DNA from 3 places in the Gluconobacter sp. P1D12_c genome. Region 2 is predicted to be linked to each of the others. Evidence: predicted binding sites of a transcription regulator. Region 2 holds the regulator's gene; each other region holds the start of a gene.

Region 1 (6,567 bases), on a different contig from region 2:
AGGTCACGTTTGAAGCCCATGGTCCGGTGAAGGCCGTAACGCTTGATCCGGACCATGTCATTCCGGACGTTGACCGCAGCGATAACCGTAAATGACGCGTCACCATTCCTGACATGCAATGTGTGTCAGGAATGGCAAAACCTCCCATGTCCTGCCAGAGGCGTGGGAGGAATAGTTTTCACCCAACCATTTGAATAGCTGCGCGAGTTTCGTTGGATGCCGCGGGTCCCGCATATGAGGAAGGGCCAGCAGACGCTGACAGACCTTCAATCATGTCCCTGTTGATATCAATGAGAGCCTGAAGGGATGTATCGGAGTTCAGCGCAACATTGGCGTATCGCATGGACCAGGTTCCAACCGTCATCAGGTCTTTGCGCAGAATTTCATCCAACGGACAGTCCGTCCGCTGGACCCCTTGCATCAGAATGCCCCAGAGCTTGAGATTGGCAGACAATGCGGCCTGCCGATCTGAGCGTGTTTTTGCTGCCGAAAGCAGCCCATTAACGTGTCTGAACGCCATGGCTTCCACTTCTCGCGGTGGAAGATAGGTGCCGGACTGGTTCTGGTATTGTGACATGCCATAAGTCACGGACATGATGCTCCTTTACAAAAGGACTGTTTCAAAAGGCTCCCGGGAAACGGAAAACTTTTGGAACAGTCCAGGAAGGGGCGCTGGCTTTCACCAGCGCCCCGCCGACATCAACCGCGGAAGAGCGACATGATGTTGGAAGACTGCGAATTCGCAATCGAGAGCGACTGAATGGCCAGCTGCTGCTTCGTTTGCAGGGACGTCAGCTTGGCGCTTTCCGCTGCAAGATCAGCATCAGTCAGAGCGCCCACGCCCGTCGTCAGAGCGTCAGACAGCGTGCTGTTGGACGTCTGAAGCTGTGTAACGGTATTGGAAGCCACACCAATGCTGGAAGAAATGCGGCTCATCTTGTTGATGGCGCCAGAAACAGCAAGTTGGACAACGTCCGTGCCGGAGGTGGTCGCTACTGTCGCGGCGCCTGTCGTCCCTGTGAGGTTGACCGACGCGCCTGTTGTGGCTGTTGCGTCGGCTGCGTCGAGATTGCCGCCGGCAATCGTCAGCTTGCCGTCGTTTGCCATCTGGGCGCCAAAACCGGCGTTTCCTAGGGCCGTCACCAGCGTTGAAAGCTGATCGCTTGTGGTTTTGGTTGTGGAGGCGTTCGAGACGTTGACGTCCACAACCTGCGTCAGAACCTTTGCGTTGCCGTTGGTATCCAAATCACCAACCTTGGCAGCACTATAGGTCATATTACCACTGGCATCAGCCTTGGCAGTGATGGTGTCGCCATTGGTCAGGGAGTACGTCGTCGTACCATCAGATGCCTTTTTGGATGTGGCATCGGCGATCGTCAGCGTGCCATCTTTGTTGACTGCCACCGAGGTGGAGGTCTCTGTCAAACCGGAAGCAATGGCTGCTCCGACAGATGTTGCAGCACCATCAGTGGTATCACCCGGTTTTGAGTCCAGAACGAAGGACGTGGTGATGGCCGGGTTTGACGCAGTCGCATTGGTGCTGTCAGCAGAAGATAGATTCTTCAGAGTGAGTGTCGTGGCGGTCGCGCCAGAACTTGCCAGAGCCGTCACTGCGCTCGTGTCGATCGTGACACCCTTCATATCCGTGCTCAGCCCTTGCAGGCCCAGACCGGTCGAAGTGGCATCAGCGCCGTTCAGTGTGAACAGGTTACCATTGATGTCCTGAGCCGCAGAAATCTGCGTATATTTCACGCTGCTGCTTGTTGAGCCTGACAGCAGGTTCACACCCTGGAAGGTCGAGTTCGACGTGGCTACGTCGATCTGAGACAGGTAGTTGCTCAGCTGGGTGTTTAGGGTGTCCTGATCTTCACCGTTATTGGCAGCATTTGTGACCGTTTCGGACATGCTGCTTAGGACGGTCGAGATAGACCCAGCCTGTGAAGAGGCTGTGCTGAGAACCTGCCCTGCGAACTGAAGGCCTGTCGAGACACCGGACAGGGCCGAAATCTGGGAATTCATTGTCTGGGAAATGGCGTAAATGGCCGGGCTGTCAGAGGCGGAGCTGACGCTCTTGCCCGTGGACACGGCGTTCTGCGTCTTGCTCAGCTGGTCCGTCGTCTGGTTCAGAACCTGAAGAGCCGACATGGCGGCTGTATTTGTATTGATTGACATGGACATCGAGACATTCTCCGTCGGTGCAGTTTTGCTCCTTCACGATAGGCATTGAATGGTTAAGGGAACCTGAATCTTCATCTTTAAAAAACGGTGACAGGGTTTGACAGGAAAGAGGCAAACAACCGGTAAATTTTAAGCAGTTCTTGCATTTTATAGACAGGAACGAAATAAGAACAATGCATGAAGAAATCTCTGTCTGAACGTCTTGCGATTCTGTCCGATGCGGCAAAGTATGATGCATCCTGCGCGTCCAGTGGATCGACGCGCCGGGACTCTGCCAAAACAGGAGGTCTGGGCTCCACGACCGGGAATGGCATCTGTCATGCCTATACGCCGGATGGGCGTTGTATTTCGCTGCTCAAGATCCTGCTGACCAATTTCTGCGTTTATGACTGCGCCTATTGCATCAACCGCTCGTCCTCAAATGTTGAGCGGGCGAAGTTCACGCCTGATGAAGTGATCTGGCTGACGCTGGAGTTCTACCGTCGGAACTGCATTGAGGGGCTTTTCCTGTCGTCGGGGATTATCCGGTCCTCCGATCATACGATGGAGCAGCTTGTACAGGTCGCGCGGGACCTGCGGCTCAAGCATGGTTTCCGCGGATATATCCATCTCAAGACGATCCCGGATGCGTCTCCCAAATTGCTGGAGGAAGCGGGCCTGTATGCGGATCGCTTATCGATCAACGTCGAGATGCCGACAGAAACGGGCCTGAAGGATTACGCGCCGGAGAAGGATGCCGGAAATATCCGCCGCGCGATGGGGGATATGCGTCTCAAGATTGATGCAGCCAAAGAGAAGACACATACAGGCAGGCGGGCAGGGCGCTTTTCACCGGGCGGCCAGAGCACACAAATGATCATTGGGGCAGACGCTGCGACGGATCAGGATGTTCTGGCCAGTAGCTCAGGCCTTTACGGGTCCTACGGCCTGCGCCGCGTTTACTATTCAGCCTTCAGCCCCATCCCCGATGCTTCAGCGATCCTGCCTGTGCGTAGCCCCCCATTACAGCGGGAGCACCGGCTGTATCAGGCGGACTGGCTGTTCCGGTTCTATGGCTTTGATTTTGGCGAACTGACAGCATCACGGCCCAATGGAATGCTGGATCTGGAGATTGATCCCAAGCTGGCCTGGGCTCTGGATAACCGCGCGCAGTTTCCTGTGGACCTGAATCTGGCCTCCAAAGAAATGCTGCTACGCGTTCCCGGGCTCGGGGTTCGGACCGTTGCCGCGCTGCTGTCTGCGCGAAAGCACACGACAATCCGTCTGGAAGATCTGGCGCGGCTGAACGTGTCCATTAAAAAGGTGCGTCCGTTCGTCAAGGCATCCGGATGGAGCCCCGCACGTCTGACGGATCGTCAGGATTTGCGCACTCTTTTCCTGCCGGCTCCACAGCAGATGCGGCTTCTGTAAATGCCGGTGACCGTCAGGCTCGCGGATACCAGCGCGTTTGAAGGCTGGCGCGAAAAGGCCAGAATGGCGCTTCAGCGTGACATTCCTCCGGACCAGATCCTTTGGCGCTATCCTGAGGCCGATCTGGATCTGTTTCACGCCGCTGAAAATCAGACGTTTGAGGGCGAAGTCGTGCGGGATGTTCGCCTCAAAGCGTCGAGCCTGCCCCTTTTGAAAGATGTTCTCTGCCACTCCAGTGCTGAGCGGTTCGCATTAGCTTACCGGCTGCTCTGGCGTCTTCAGAGTGATCCGAACCTGTTGTCGGTGGTTACAGATCAGGATGTGGCGCAGGCACGTCGCATGGTGCATCAGGTTCGCCGGGCGGCTCATAAAATGACGGCTTTTGTGCGCTTCCGGGAGCAGGGAACGTCTGAGACGGGTCGGCGGCGTTTTCTTTCCTGGTTTGAGCCGGACCATCATGTGCTGGAAAAAGTCTCTTCTTTTTTCGCGGGCCGTTTCGCAGATATGGACTGGATGATCCTGACACCGCGCGGCTCTCTGCGATGGGATGGCGAGACGGTACATTGCTCTTTCGAGCCCTGTGAAAAACAGGTGCTTGATGATGACGTGGATCAGCTCTGGCAGACCTATTACGCCTCGACTTTCAATCCTGCCCGTGTCCGGACGAAAGCGATGCGCAATGAAATGCCGCGACGTTACTGGCATAACCTGCCAGAGGCTAACCTGATTCCCCATCTGGTGGCTCAGGCGGAAAAACGCGTGGCTGAAATGGCAGCGCAGGAGGCTCTTCCCGCCCCTAAATTTTATCAGGCTCTGCAGAATCGTCAGAAAGCCGTCCCGGCTGCGGTGCCAATAGCAGGCAGTTGGGCAGATCTGAAACAGCAAATTCGCACCTGTCAGGCCTGCTCGCTTCACTGCCATGCTACGCAGGCGGTCTTGGGGGAGGGGCCTGAGACGGCAAAAATCATGCTGGTCGGTGAACAGCCGGGCGATCAGGAAGATCTGGCTGGGCGTCCCTTTGTCGGTCCCGCAGGCTCTCTTTTAAAAGAGTGTATGGCGGAGGCGGGCGTTGAACCCCAGGCCCTCTACATGACGAATGCTGTAAAGCATTTCCGGTTCACCACGCGTGGCAGACGGCGCATTCACCAGACGCCTGGCGCTGAGCATGTTCAGGCGTGTCAGCCCTGGCTGCGGCAGGAAATAGCCTTGGTTCGGCCGCAGCTTGTCGTGACGCTTGGGGCGACAGCATTGCGCGCAGTTGCGGGGCCTACGGCTCAATTGAAAGACTTTCGGGGGCTGATGCGTGAGGACGCGCAAGGCGGACACCGTCATCTGAGCCTCGCTCATCCATCATGGATTCTGCGTCTGGGACCAACCGAGCAGGCCGAGCAGGAACGTCAGCGCCTGATTGAAGGTCTGAGAAAGATGCAGACCGCCCTTTAAGGGCAACATTCTGTTCAGGCGTTGCGTGGAGACCCTTTCAGGATAAGAAAATTTCGTCTCACGGATGAGCGCGCGCAAGGAAAAATCTTCCCGGCCTGAAAGGAAACGCATCAGTTTTTTCCGGCTTGAAGACGGCCATACAATATGTCATGGATGACCGAACCGATCGGTCAATCGGCCTTTTCACGAGGCCATTTCATTCAGCCGGTCACTTCGGACAGACCCGTTTAAAGCGAGAGAGACGATATGGCGCAGGGCGACCAAGCGCAGGCCGAACAGCAGTCCGGAGCGTCCGGAAAACCGCAGAAAAAGCGCAATCCCCTTGTACGGGTGCTCTTGATCTGTCTGGTTGTTCTGGTGCTGGTAGGGATTGGTTCATACCTCTTCCTGACCCGCAATAACATCGAGACGGACGACGCCTATACGGCCGGTCGCAAGATCGCCATTGCGCCGCACGTGAACGGGTACGTGACGCAGCTGCTGGTGAACGATAACCAGTATGTGCATCGCGGTGATCTTCTGCTGACCATTGATGACCGCGACTACGCGGCATCTCTGCACAAGGCACAGGCTTCAATCCAGCAGGCACAGGCCAACATGCAGGCCTATCAGCTGATGGTTGAAGTGGCGCACAAGAACTTCCCCGGTCAGCTCGTAACGGCTCAGGGCAGTCTTTCTGCCGCTCAGGCCCAGCTGACGAAGGCTGAAGCAGATTACAAGCGCCAGCGCAGTGTTTCACGTGCCGCAACGTCCCAGCAGGACATTGACTACGCTCGTGCAGCTCTTGAAGAAGCCAGAGCCCGCGTCATGCAGGCACAGGGTCAGCTGACGCAGGCTGAGCCAGTGAAGGCCAATGTTGCGAATGCGGATGCCCGCGTTTCGCAGGAACAGGCCAATCTCAAGTCTGCCCAGGCATCTCTGGAACAGGCTGAGCTCAACATGGAATGGACGCAGGTTCGCGCCCCTCATGATGGTTGGGTGTCCCAGCGTAGCGTCGAGCGCGGCAACTTCGTCCAGACCGGCCAGCAGATGTTCACGATCGTACAGCCAGAAGTCTGGGTTGTGGCCAATTACAAGGAAACACAGCTGACCCACATGCGTCCGGGTCAGAAAGTGGACATCGAAGTTGACGCGTACCCACAGCTTAAGCTGCAGGGCCACGTGGATTCCATTCAGCTGGGTTCGGGTGAATCCTTCAGCACCTTCCCGCCGGAAAATGCGACAGGCAATTTCGTAAAAACGGTGCAGCGTATTCCGGTGAAGATCCTGATCGACAGTGGTCTTGATCCGCAGCTGCCACTCGCTCTTGGTCTTTCCGTTGTTCCTACGGTCTATGTGAAATGAGCGATACTGCCGGGCATCAGGACTGGAAACCCAGTCATAATCCGTGGGTTGTGGCCATTACGGTCACGCTGGCGGCCTTCATGGAGGTGCTGGACACCACCATCGTCAACGTGGCGCTACCGCATATCGCGGGATCGCTCGGCAGTTCCTATGATGATGCCACCTGGGCGCTGACGTCCTATCTGGTGGCAA
Region 2 (6,567 bases):
AAATAATCTACTGTCTTGAACAACAGTGATTGTTTCGCAGCCTCTCTCTGAGCTACATTGATGGGAAGTTTTCAAGCCAAGGGAGCCTGTTACCCCGCGTGAGACCCGTCAGACTTATCAAACGTGCCATCCGCGCGGTTGCTCCCCCTGTGCTCTTTCTGTCCCTGACCGCTTATTTCGGGTGGAACGCCCTTCACGGCGCTCATGGTATCCGTGCCTATCAGGATCAGCTTGTGCTTCAGCAGCAGGCAATCCAGGCGCAGCAGGATGCCAAGGATGAACAGGCGGTATGGCACCGTCGCGTGCTGGCTCTGAAAGAGAAAGCTCTTGATGCTGACATTCTGGATGAACGTTCCCGTGCCATGCTCAATCTGACGCGTAACGGTGATATTGTCATCCCCTACGGTCCACATGATAAACTATTTTAAGAGCCGTTCTCGGCTCTTTTTTATGTTCGGGAAAGTCTATTCGTCAGAAATTGAGCCAATAAAAAAGACGACCCAAAGGTCGCCTTTTTTAACGTCGTATGATCCGCGAGATCTTACTTGATCTTGGCTTCGCGGAAGGTCACGTGCTTGCGGGCAACCGGGTCATACTTACGAACTTCCATCTTGCCCGTAGCAGAACGTGCGTTCTTCTTCGTGACGTAGAAGTAGCCGGTGTCAGCCGACGAGACGAGACGGATCTGAATAACGTTGCTTTTTCCCATGATACCCTCGGGCTTGCGCCGTCCTGATGCCGCTCGCAAGTGCCAAAGCAGCAGGTTGATCTAGTTCGGCGCAACATGCTGATTTGTATGTCGTAGGTCAAGGCTTTCTGAAGAAAATCCAGGGATAAGGTGCATTTTTCCGCAAAAACCGGGGTTTTTAGCCAGATAAAAGCTTTGTTGATGCCTGGTAGATGTTCTTGCAGGTGGACGAAGTGGAACCTATAAGGAACAAAAGAGCGTCGCATAAGTTTATGCAGTGTCTCAATCTTTAGATTTTGCCTCCACCGAGGCGCATGGGAGCGCCTGTATGCTGACGCGTAAGCAGCACCAGCTTTTGCTATACATTGACGAACATCTTCGGCGGACGGGTTATTCCCCTTCCTTCGATGAAATGAAGGATGCCCTGGAGCTTCGGTCTAAATCAGGGATCCATCGCCTCATTTCTGCCCTTGAAGAGCGTGGTTTTCTGCGACGGCATCACCATCGTGCAAGAGCGCTTGAAGTTCTGCGTCTGCCGCATATGGGTCTTGAGGCTCCAATTGTGGAGGCCGTGGCTAATCCGACGCCTTTTGTTCCAACGATTGTTGAGGGTGGTCGTCAGGACCTTCCAGGGACATTTTCCGAGGCACCCCGCTCTCCTGTTGAAAACACCAGCGTTCAGCTTCCACTTTATGGACGCATTGCTGCTGGTCTTCCTATCGAGGCTTTGCAGGATGATAGCGCACAGATTCAGGTGCCATCATCCCTGCTCGGCACTGGAGAGCATTACGCTCTCACAGTTGCGGGTGATTCCATGATTGAAGCCGGCATTTTGGACGGTGATGTTGCCATCATCCGGCGAGGCGAAGTGGCGGATAATGGTCAGATCGTTGTTGCGCTGATTGACGATCAGGAAGTGACGCTCAAGAAGCTGCGCCGTCGTGGTTCTACGATTGCTCTGGAAGCCGCTAATCGGGAATACGAGACACGTATTCTGCCGGCCGCGCGTGTTCGCATACAGGGACGGCTGGTCGCCCTTTTCAGGCAGTACTGAGAGAGCTGCCTTGCCGGATTAATGCTCCGGCGAGGCAGATAATTTCCGATGATTATTTATTGGGAACTGACGGAACGCCGCGTACAACGCGGACTTTGCCATCTGGAGCAATAAGTGTGCTTGTCCCATCCCCGTTCGGAATGATGATGGTCTTGTCAGGGTTTTTATTCAGGAAACGACCAGCATTATCTGGAACGCTACTGGGAAGCGTCGGGACGAAGTGACTGCGATCTTCTGACACACCACGCATCGCATCGATTTTTTCACCGACGGACATGGTGTCGCCCGGTTTCATTTGAGGGCCAGCGACCCCGAGAGCACCAGTGCCCGCAATACCGCCCATGAAATTCTTGTCGAGCGTTGCACCACCAAAATACGTAGCCGGATCGCCGAGAGATTTATTAAAGATGCTGTCAGGATTCACAACATCTTTAAGGGTGGGCAGAGGCTGAGGTGATCCGGGCCACATGTTCCCGCCTTCTGGCAGAATTGGTGCAGCCGCTACGAACTCACCACGTGCTCGGCGAAGGTTCTCACTATCGCCATGGGGAGCATTGGGGTTACTTCCAGACCATAGGGCGGTGTCATTAAAAAACTTGCCCATGCCCGCACAGCCGCTCAGGGCCAGAGGTAATGCCAGTAGAGCGGCCTTACGCATTGTGTACTCCCATAAGGTCGATCCCTGAACTTTACCTGTCATCGATTAAAAGCGCCAGATGACGAGCTGATAACTGCAATAATAATCACAGATAGTCCAGATCAGGAGACGATCTTTGAAGACTTGCGTGGCTCAGAGGCCATCATTCTGGAGAGCCCTGCCGTGAGATAGCCCCACCCGCTTAGAACTGTTGGAATAACTGAAAACCAGAGAAGAATACCGCCGATTAGTGTGGCCGGCAGGAATGAAAGATGAAGAGTAGCCGCAGCCTTGTCCCCCCCAATCAGGAAACCGATCGCGACCATCTGAATTCCGGTTTTCCATTTTGCAAGGCGGGTGGACGGAAGGGTTGCGCGTTGAGAGGCCATGTATTCACGCAAGCCACTGACCAGAATTTCGCGCAGCATGATGATGATGGCAGCGTAGAGCGAATACACTGGAAGTGTGGTCAGGCCAGCGAGTGCGAGCAACAGCGCACCGACAAGAAGCTTGTCCGCAATCGGATCCATCATCCGACCCAGTTCGGATAGCATTTGCCATTTCCGTGCCAGAGCACCATCCAGATAATCCGTGATGCAAGCAGCCGTGTACACAACGCAGGCTGCGACGTTACCGAGTGCGGAATGCAGCGCCAGCAGGGCAACCAGAACAGGAATGGCCGCAATACGGAGCAGAGTCAGGACGTTTGGCAGATCAGTCAGCATCACGAAGCAGTCTAGAACAGTTTATCCGTCTCCGGTATGCGCCAATCCGCTCTGAATGTGTGTATTTTTTATGCCAAGCCAGCGTTCAGGACGTGACCTCACGGAATTGTCAGCTCTGTGTCCGAAGCCATTCGGGATGAAAGTGCCCGTAGATGGCTCTGGCCGTTCCAGAGCTGATTCCGGGCGCAGTTTCAAGCTCTTCGAGACTGGCCTGTCGCACGGTCTTGGCTGACCCGAAGTGATTCAGAAGCGCCTTCTTACGGGCACCTCCGATTCCCGGAACATCATCCAGTTCAGATTTCCGGAGCCCTTTGGAGCGCCCTGCCCTGTGTGTCGTAATGGCGAAACGGTGGGCTTCGTCTCTCAGGCGTTGAAGATAATAGAGAACCGGATCTCGAGGCGGGAGCTGGAACGGTGGCTGTGTTTCAGTGAAAAACCATTCGCGTCCAGCATCACGATCCGGGCCTTTGGCGATTGCCACAATGGGAATTCCCGTAACGCCAAGGTCTGCCAATACGTTGCGCACTGCATTGAACTGACCCAGGCCGCCGTCAATTAGCAGCAAATCTGGCCAGTCTTCAGGTCGTTCTCCATCTTCCCTGTTTTTTCCAAACCGGCGCTCCATGACTTCCCGCATCATGCCGAAATCATCACCGGGAGTGACCGGGCCCTTGATGGCGTATTTTCTGTAGGAGCGCTTTTCAAAACCTTCAGGCCCACCCACAACCATGACGCCATAAGGTGCCTGACCCATGATGTGTGAATTATCGTAGGTTTCGATCCGCTGGGGTGTTTCAGCGAGGCTGAAAACCTTCGCGACGCCCTCTAGGAGTTTGCGCTGTCCGGTATTCTCCGCCAGCTTTCGCTCCAGTGCTTCACGTGCGTTCAGCGTGGCGTGATCTACGACACTTTTCTTTTCGCCGCGTTGAGGACAGACAACCTCGACTTTCTGCTCCCTCTTGATGCTGAGAGCTTCTTCGACAAGCTTCTGTTCTGAGATCTCCTGATTCACCAGGATGACAGGTGGTGGAGGCTTGTTGTCATAGAACTGAATGAGGAAGGCGGAGAGCACGTCAGCCGGGGTCTCTTCCTCTGCATGCACGGGATAAAAGGCGCGGTTGCCGTTATTGCGGCTTCCACGAATGAAAAAGACCTGAATGCAGGTTTGCCCTGCGGTCTGCCAGATTGCCACGATGTCTGCGTCGTGAATGGAGGCCGGATTGATGATTCCTGAATTCTGGATGCTGGAAAATCCACGGATACGGTCCCGAATGGCTGCAGCCCGCTCATACTCCATGGCTTCGGAGGCGCGTTCCATTTCAACAGCAAGCTCCTGCTGCAACTCGGTATTTTTACCCGAGAGGAATTGCCGAGCCTGGACGACCAGCTCGCTATAATTTTCTTTGGAAATACGATCCACACATGGCGCAGCGCAGCGTTTGATCTGAAACAGCAGGCAGGGCCTTGTCCGGCTCTTAAGAACAGCGTCAGAGCAGGATCGCAGTAGAAAAGTTCTCTGCACAAGGTTCAGAGTCTGATTTACCGCCCATGCGGAAGCAAAAGGTCCCCAGTAGGTGGCGCCTTTCACGGGTTTTCCACGCTGTTTGGTGATCTGAGGAAATTCGTGATTTTCAGTGAGCATTAGCCACGGATAGCTTTTGTCATCCCGCAGCAGGATGTTGAAGCGTGGCTTCATACGCTTGATGTAGTTTGCTTCTAGCAGAAGCGCGTCAGCTTCCGTCCGGGTGATGACAATCTCCATCGAGACCGTCAGAGACACCATACGGCGCAGACGCTCTGGCAACTGGGTTGTGCGCGTATAGGAAGCAACACGTTTCTTGAGGCTTAACGCCTTGCCCACATATAGAACCTCCCCTTTCTCGCCGAGCATGCGATACACGCCAGGGCTGTAGGGAATGGTTTTCAAAGCGTCCCGAATAGCCTCGACGCCCTGCTTTTTCACAACGGGAACAGGAGCTTCTTCAGGTGTCATTGAGGTTTCTGTCTCTGTGGGCGTAGGGTCAGTCATGCCAGTTCTTCAGTCATCCACTGATCCTGTGGACAAGTCTGTGGGTTGCTCCATGACAGAATCATGAAGGCCAAGGTTTCCCGGCCTTGCCATCAGATTGCCTAATTTTTAATCAGTAAACGTAAGATATTGATAATAATGGAAAATATTTTCCGTTCCGTCAGGGTGCGGAAAAATTTCTAGTTTGAGGTTCGTGTTGAACGGGACATGACAGCTTTCCGAAACATCGTGGATGAGTGCACTCCACATTAAGTCTGAATGGTCCCGTTCTGTTCCCGTTAGGGCGCACTTTTTTGCTGAACAGAGCTGCCTTTTCAGGCTGAAATTGATGCTTGCTCAGCCTTTTCCATCAGGCGCAGCATATTACCACCCCAGATAGCAGTCAGCTCTTCAGGGCTAAACCCGGCCTTGAGGAGCGCCTGTGTCACAGCCGGCGTTTCAGTGGCATCCTGCCAGCCCGGTATACCACCGCCGCCGTCGAAATCTGATGACACACCAACATGGCGAACGCCCACCCGCTCGGCGACATAGGCAACATGGCGCGCCAGATCTTCTACGGTGCCCCCACCGCCTTTACGCAAAAAAGATCCCATGGCGGTAATCTGGATCAGTCCGTCGGTTTCTTTCAGGCGATCGAGCTGCTCGTCGTCGAGGTTGCGAGGATGATCGCAGAGACTTCTGACGCAGGAGTGGCTGGCGAATACCGGCGTGGTGGAAAGTTCTGACGCCTGCATCATGGTGGATTTTGCCGTGTGTGACACATCCACCAGCACACCGTGGCGATTCATCTCGCGAATGGTCTCGCGGCCCAGTTCAGACAGTCCCCCATGAAGTTCAGGACTATCATTCAGGTCTCTTCTCGGAATGGCGGCGTCTGCGAGAGCGTTATGCCCGTTGTGGGTTAGAGTCAGGTATCTGACGCCATACTCTGCGGCCAGTTGTCCGATCCGGGACGGTACACCACCAAGCGCATGGCCATTTTCAATGGCGGGAATAATAGCGAGCGCTCCCGACTGGAATGCTGAGCGGACATCCTCCGCTGTCCGACAGACATTTGCGCTCAGTCCGTCTTTATGTCCGCCCATTGAGTTGATGACCTTGAGCATCGCCTGAACACGGTGCCAGGCCTCTTCGTGGCCCGCTTCATCGCGTGGTCCCTGCGGAATATAAGCCGCAAGGCAGACGGAGCGCAGTTTGCCCTGATCGCATTTTCTTACATCGACTTTTCGATCCGTGTGCAGAGACCAGGCATCCGCCTGATCGGGCCATGGAATGTCGATATGGGTATCAAAAGTCAGAAGCGTGTCGTGCAGTTCAGTCATGATCCGTCCTAGATCGGGTGTGAGCGCGTCTGACGCAAGAGGTGCTTGTCAAAGCGCTCAATTCAGACGATCCAATGGTGATGCGTCTGATTACATGGAACATCAACTCCCT
Region 3 (6,567 bases), on a different contig from region 2:
GATGCACGCCAGGCAAGCCGCGCCATCGACCTAATCCACGAAGAAGAAGAGGCTCTACGCGGTCACGAGATTCCATTCCGCATCATTCTCACTCGTACCAGCCCGGTGATAAAAACGCGCATTGAGCGCGAGATACTCGCGGGCTTGAAACAGGCAGAATTGCCGCTATTTGCAAACGCGCTCAACGAGCGTCAGGCTTACAAGGCGATCTTCGTAAGGCGACTGGCCCTTCAAGAGTTGGACCCGACAGATGTTAATGGTTTGCCAGAAGCACTGAGGAACGCGGAAGCCGTAGCGGAAGAACTTATCTCATCATTCGTCGAGACATCAGACACCGAGGAAATCTCCGCATGAACGACGACGCGTTCGGCTTCAAACCGAAAAAAGTCACTTCAAGATTGGCTGCGATAACACCGCGTGAACCAAGCGCATTAGGCCGCGATGATCTTGAGCGCATTGATCAGGCGGGGCGTAGCGCTGGATTTACAAGCCGCGAAGCGGGCGCGCGATTGGTTCCTCGCAGGAAGAAGTCGGTTGGACCGACTGTGACGATAAACACCAGAGTTCCAGAAGACGTAGCTGAAAGGTTCATTGAGTTTTGTGATGCGAACCGTCTTGCCTACTGGGAAGGCATTCGGGAACTGATGGACCGCGCAAAAGTCTAAAAATGGCATGCTACCGGTAGCACTGCATGCAACTGGTAGCATGCACATTCATGCACTCTGTTCTAGCAAGACTATGGATAATTCCGTTACTCTCGGCTTTCACAGGTGGCGCTCGGCAAAAAGATTGATCTTGCCTTAAGCCTCCTTTTGTTCTCTTTATGTTCTCGTCGAGGAGAACAAAGATGACAACGGACGCCGTGACGCGACTGCGCGAGCAGGTCCGACGCCTGGAGCGTCGAAGCCTTCCTCATTCCCATGCTGACACCCTGCCTACCGGGCATTCTGCCGTCGATGACCATCTCGGCGGTGGCCTCAAAACGGGTAGCCTGCATGACTTTCTGATCTCCGATCCTCTGGAGACGGGGGCCAGTCTCGCGATGCTCGGGCCCATTCTGAAAGAGGGCAGGGGGCCGGTCTTCTGGATCAGCGACACACCTGCCGAACTGAACGCCTGCGGGCTGCATCAGTCGGGTGTTTCACTGGAACATCTGGTCTGCATTGAAACGGACCCGGCCAACCTGCTGTCGGTCGCCGAGGACGTGTTGCGCGGACCAGAGCGCGCAATGGCCGTGATCGCAGGACGTCACGTCCCAACGCTCAAGGAAATCCGCCGCCTCAATCTGGCTGTGGAGGCGAGCGGAAACACAGGCTTTTTCCTGCGCTCTGCGCCTCTCGCACAAGCTCCTGGGAAAGACCCCTGTGCGTGCGCCACGCGGTGGCGGGTCCTCTCCCATCCTTCATCGCCTCAAACGCTTCCGGGACTGACCATGCCGCGTCCCGGTTCCCGACGCCTTTCTGTCACGCTGTTGCGGGTGAGGGGAGGCCGCCATGCTCACTGGATCCTCGACTGCACCGATCATGCGCCGCTTTCTCGCTCTCTGGATGCCCTTCTGGCGCACCGAGCGCCTCCAGCTCTCCCGCCCGGGAGACTTTCCGACCGACAGGCCGCTCGTTGTGCACGCGCTGGCACATAACCGTCACACCGTCACCGGTGTCAGTCCGGCTGCGCTCGCGGCCGGACTGACACCCGGAATGCCGCTGGCACAGGCCCGCTCCCTGGTGTCGGATCTTCTGACGGCAGAAGAAGACGCGGAAGCACAGACTGCCGCGCTGACCGATCTGTGCTCCTGGCTGATCTGGTTGTCGCCGCTGCCCGCGTTCGACGCTCCGGACGGTCTCTACAGCGATACCACCGGATGCGCCCATCTTTACGGGGGTGAGGCGGCCATGCTGGATCTCGTCAGGGAACGCCTGAGGGCAAGGGGGCATTCCTGCTCTGTGGCGCTAAGCGATACGGCCGCTGCCTCACGCGCTCTGGCCCGCTCGCGGATCGACCGGATCTGTCTCGTGCCTCCCGGTCAGCAGAAACAGGCTCTGCATCCTTTGCCCTGTACAGCGCTACCGCTACCCGAAAAGACACTGTCGAGCCTCACCCGGCTCGGCCTCAATACCATTGGCGCCCTTGCAGATCTGCCACGCGCGCCTCTGGCCAAGCGCTTTGGGGCACAGCTTCTCACCTGTCTCGATGAGGCTCTAGGACGGCAGGCCAACCCGCTCAGCGTGTTTCAACCTGCGGACCGGATTTCCCTGACCCGGTCTTTGGTCGAACCCATCAGCACATCGGGCGCCATTGCCACGGTGATTGCCGCACTCGTGCCGGTTGTCTGCGAAAAGCTGGCGGCGCGCGGGGAGGGGGCGCGGCAACTCGACTTTCTCTGTGTGCGCGTGGACGGATCCATTCAGGCCGTCCGCGTGGGGACGTCTGACCCGACGGCTGACGTGACACGTCTGACGCGCCTGCTCAATGGCCAGATCCCGCAGATCGCGCCCGAGTTTGGAATTGAAACCGTCATCCTGACCGTCAGCGCGAACGAACCGCTCGAAGCCGGGCCTGAACGCTCTGTCCTGCCGGACGTCGGGGCATCCTCGGAGCGCGCGCTCCCGGCCACTCTGATCGACCGGCTGTTGAACCGTCCGGGGGTTGTTTCTGTCCACCAGCTCGCGCCCCGGTTTTCCGCCTGGCCGGAAGACGGGCAGTCTCGCGTTTCCCCAGACGACATGGCAAAACCGCCTCTCGCGAGCCAGATGCTCTGGGCGCGGCCGAACATCCTGTTCGATCTGCCCGTCCGGGTGCAGGTGACTGCCCTGCTTCCGGACGGTGCGCCACGCCAGTTCGTCCTGAAGCGGCAGACGCATCGCATCGCGGCGGCCGACGGTCCCGAACGTCTGCTGGGTGAGTGGTGGCAGGCGGCCGAAAGCTACGGCGCGATCCGCGACTACTGGCAGGTCGAGACCACGACCGGCCTGCGCCTGTGGCTGTTTCGCAAAGGCGACGGAACCCACGACTGGTCCGGGTCAGGCGCGTGGTTTCTTCAGGGGGTATTCTGATGGAGCCCCGTGATGATCTGATCCCGGCCAGCACCTCGGACGTGGCCGAAGTCCTGATGCACGCGTTGTGCTATGACGGACGCAGGCGGACGCATGACGCCGCCGAACTGATGGCCCGTCTCGTGGCCGAGCGTCTGGTCGCCTATCTGGAACGCTCCGGATTTGTCGTGATGCGCGCGCCCACCAGCAACGCGCCTGACAGCAGCCGGCACCCCCATCCGCACAGGCGCTGAACCATGAGCGCGCCTTATGTCGAATTGCAGGTGACATCGTCGTTTTCGTTCCTGCGCTCAGGCAGCCAGCCGGATGAACTGATTTTCCAGGCGAAGGCCCTGGGGTATGACACCATCGGTCTGACCGACTGGAACACCGTGGCCGGGGTGATCCGCGCCCATCTGGCGGCGCGTGAGGCCGGTCTGCGTCTTCTGCCGGGATGTCGTCTAACTCTGCGCGATGGCAGTGCGCTCCGGGCCTATCCCCGCAACCGTGCGGGCTGGGCGGGCTTGTGCCAGCTCCTGACCCTTGGTCATCATCGGGGCGAGCGGGACGTGTTCCTTCTGGGATGGGAGGATCTCGTCGCAGCGGCCCCGGACCTCCTCCTAATTTTGTTGCCGCCCGAGGATCTGACAGCGCTTCGCGGGCACGTTCAGAGCCTGCTGGATCTGCCGGGACAAAGGGCAGGCGAAGAAGAAATCCGGTTTCTTGCGCTGACGATGCTCCGGCAGCCGGGAGACCTGGCGCGGCTTCACGCGCTCGCGGCGTTCAGTGCAGCCCAAGGTCTGGCCTGCGTTGTGACAGGAGATGTTCTCTACCACGATGCGCGCCGGCACGTTCTTCAGGACGTGGTCACGGCCATCCGGGAAGGCTGCACGGTCGATGATCTTGGCAACCGCCGTCACGTTCACGCCGATCGCCATCTGAAAGCCCCTGAAGAACAGGCGCGCCTGTTCGCCGCCTTTCCGGACGCTCTGGCCAACACGCGGCGGATTGCCGAGGCCTGCGCCTTCAGTCTCGATGACCTGACGTACCAGTATCCGACCGAAACCGAGCGCACGGGCGAAAGCGCGCAGGAGACCCTGACACGCCTGGTCCAGGCCGCGCTACCGCGTCGCTACCCGGCCGGGGCACCGCCTGAGGTCGAGACGCAGATTGCCCACGAGCTGAGGCTGATCGGCTCTCTGGCCTACGCGCCGTATTTTCTGACCGTGAACACCATTGTCCGTCATGCCCGCTCGCTTGGCATTGTCTGTCAGGGGCGGGGATCTGCCGCGAACTCGGCCGTCTGCTATGTCCTGGGAATCACGAGTATTGACCCGGTCCGCTCGGGCCTGCTGTTCGAGCGGTTCATCTCGGCCGAACGGCAGGAACCGCCGGATATTGACGTGGATTTCGAGAGCGACCGCCGTGAGGAAGTCATCCAGTGGATCTACCGCCATTACGGCCGCCATCGCGCCGCCCTGTGCGCCACGGTGCAGCGCTATCAGCCCAAAGGCGCCTTACGGGAAGTGGGTAAGGTTCTGGGCTTGCCCGAAGATCTGACCGGCCAGCTTTCAAAACATATCGCCTCATCGTTAGCCGATCCCGATCTGTGCAAGGCGCGTGCGGCCGATCTTGGCCTGAACCTGAAGGATCGCCGGCTCAGTCTGACGTTCCATCTCGCACGTCTGCTTCTGGGCTTTCCCCGCCAGCTCGGCACCCATCCGGGCGGATTTGTGCTGACCGAGGATCGCCTGGATGAACTCGTCCCCCTGATGCCGACCGCCATGGACGAGAGGCAGATCATCGTCTGGGATAAGGATGACATCGACGTCCTGCGCTTCATGAAGGTGGACGTTCTGGGCTTGGGAATGCTCGGCTGTCTGCGTCGCGGGTTTGAGCTGCTGCACACCGTGTATCAGACGCGTATGGATCTCGCTTCGATCCCAGCCGAGGATCCGCAGACCTATCGCATGATCCAGAAGGCGGACACGCTCGGCACGTTCCAGATCGAAAGCCGGGCGCAGATGTCCATGCTGCCGCGCATGAAGCCCCGGACCTTTTATGATCTGGTCATTCAGGTGGCGATCGTCCGGCCGGGACCGATCCAGGGGGACATGGTCCATCCCTATCTCCGCAGAAGAGAGAAACTGGAGCCTGTCACCTACCCGTCCGAGACCCTGCGCGGCATTCTGGGGAAAACACTGGGTGTCCCGCTGTTCCAGGAGCAGGCCATGCAAGTGGCGATCCACTGCGCAGGCTTTACGCCAGGCGAAGCCGACCAGCTCCGCCGCGCGATGGCGACGTTCAAAATGACCGGGGGCGTGTCGCCGTTCCGGGACAAACTGGTGAACGGGATGCTGGACAATGGGTATGAGCAGGACTTTGCCGAGCAGACCTTCGCGCAGCTCGAAGGTTTTGGCAGTTACGGTTTTCCGGAAAGCCATGCCGCCTCGTTTGCCCTGATTGCCTATGCCTCGGCCTGGATGAAGTGCCATTACCCGGATGTGTTCTGTGCCGCCCTGCTGAACTCTCAGCCGATGGGATTTTATGCCCCCTCGCAGATTGTTCAGGACGCGCAACGGCATGGGGTCGAGGTCCGGCAGATCTGCATCAACGCCTCCCGATGGGATTGCACACTGGAGCGCGGCCGGAACGGACGGCACGCGGCGGTCCGGCTGGGGTTCAGGATGGTGCGCGGGTTGGCGAACGGCCATGGGGCCGCCCTGATCGCAGCCCGGATGCCGGACTATGAGAGCATTGACGATGTCTGGCGCCGTGCGGATGTGCCGGTCTCGGCCCTGGAATGTCTCGCGGAAGCAGACGCTTTCCGGGTGTTTGGACAAATGCGCCGTGCTGCGCTCTGGTCAATCAAAGGGTTGGCGGATACCGCTCTACCGTTGTTCGAAGCGGCTGATCGGGGCCGGAACTTTCCGCTACCGGAAGTAATCGAGCCGGAGATTTCCTTGCCACTAATGTCAGAGCGGGCCTCAGTGCATGAGGATTATCGGGCGACGGGACTCAGCCTGAACGGGCACCCAATCGCGTTTCTACGGGAGGGCCTGCGAAAGGAAGGGATCGTTCGTTGCGGGGATCTCCCGTATCTGCGGGATGGGCGTCGGATCCAGCTCACCGGATTGGTGTTGATGCGGCAAAGGCCAGGGACGGCCAACGGCACCATGTTCGTCACGATCGAAGACGAAACCGGCACGGCCAATCTGATCGTCTGAAAGGACGTGCAGGAGGAATACCGCCGTCCTCTTCTCGCGTCCCGTCTTCTGGCCTGTAAGGGCCGGCTTCAGAAGGAAGGCGAGGTGATTCATGTCGTTGTGCTTAGTCTGGAAGACCGTACGCCGTTACTTCAGGGATCGGAGCTCCTGAAGGCACGGGACTTTCGGTAGGAAAGATAAGAGCTTCGAACGATCTTGTTTTCAAAATAGAGAACTCGTTGTTGATGTTGAACCTGTGGAGGTGTGGGCAGCAATGGGGGGGGCAAACGGAATGTCTGCTTTGCGATATATGCTACAAAAATCGGACA

The links. Region 2 encodes LexA, which represses DNA repair genes until DNA is damaged. Its sites were predicted from a motif close to TGTTCTANNTANGTTC; they were not measured.
Region 1: a site for LexA is predicted at 2,336-2,351, ahead of KP705_RS09630 (putative DNA modification/repair radical SAM protein). Genes of this name have one in related genera too.
Region 3: a site for LexA is predicted at 814-829, ahead of KP705_RS14885 (ImuA family protein). Genes of this name have one in related genera too.

Annotation. Positions count from the first base shown of each region.
Region 1 covers NZ_JACSIQ010000007.1:73,126-79,692, forward strand. Annotated here, with positions in the region: gene KP705_RS09615 (M1 family metallopeptidase) at 1-95, shown strand, start outside; gene KP705_RS09620 (flagellar biosynthesis regulator FlaF) at 179-595, opposite strand; gene KP705_RS09625 (flagellin) at 700-2,172, opposite strand; gene KP705_RS09630 (putative DNA modification/repair radical SAM protein) at 2,356-3,588, shown strand; gene KP705_RS09635 (UdgX family uracil-DNA binding protein) at 3,589-5,031, shown strand; gene KP705_RS09640 (HlyD family secretion protein) at 5,278-6,375, shown strand; gene KP705_RS09645 (DHA2 family efflux MFS transporter permease subunit) at 6,372-6,567, shown strand, end outside.
Region 2 covers NZ_JACSIQ010000010.1:40,472-47,038, reverse strand. Annotated here, with positions in the region: gene KP705_RS11830 (septum formation initiator family protein) at 99-428, shown strand; gene rpmG (50S ribosomal protein L33) at 542-709, opposite strand; gene lexA (transcriptional repressor LexA) at 1,017-1,742, shown strand; gene KP705_RS11815 (hypothetical protein) at 1,795-2,400, opposite strand; gene pgsA (CDP-diacylglycerol--glycerol-3-phosphate 3-phosphatidyltransferase) at 2,502-3,104, opposite strand; gene uvrC (excinuclease ABC subunit UvrC) at 3,214-5,133, opposite strand; gene KP705_RS11800 (dipeptidase) at 5,448-6,455, opposite strand; gene KP705_RS11795 (exodeoxyribonuclease III) at 6,536-6,567, shown strand, end outside.
Region 3 covers NZ_JACSIQ010000031.1:547-7,113, forward strand. Annotated here, with positions in the region: gene KP705_RS14875 (ParA family protein) at 1-354, shown strand, start outside; gene KP705_RS14880 (hypothetical protein) at 351-665, shown strand; gene KP705_RS14885 (ImuA family protein) at 848-1,639, shown strand; gene KP705_RS14890 (DNA polymerase Y family protein) at 1,548-3,053, shown strand; gene KP705_RS14895 (hypothetical protein) at 3,029-3,286, shown strand; partial or broken gene KP705_RS14900 (error-prone DNA polymerase) at 3,290-6,430, shown strand.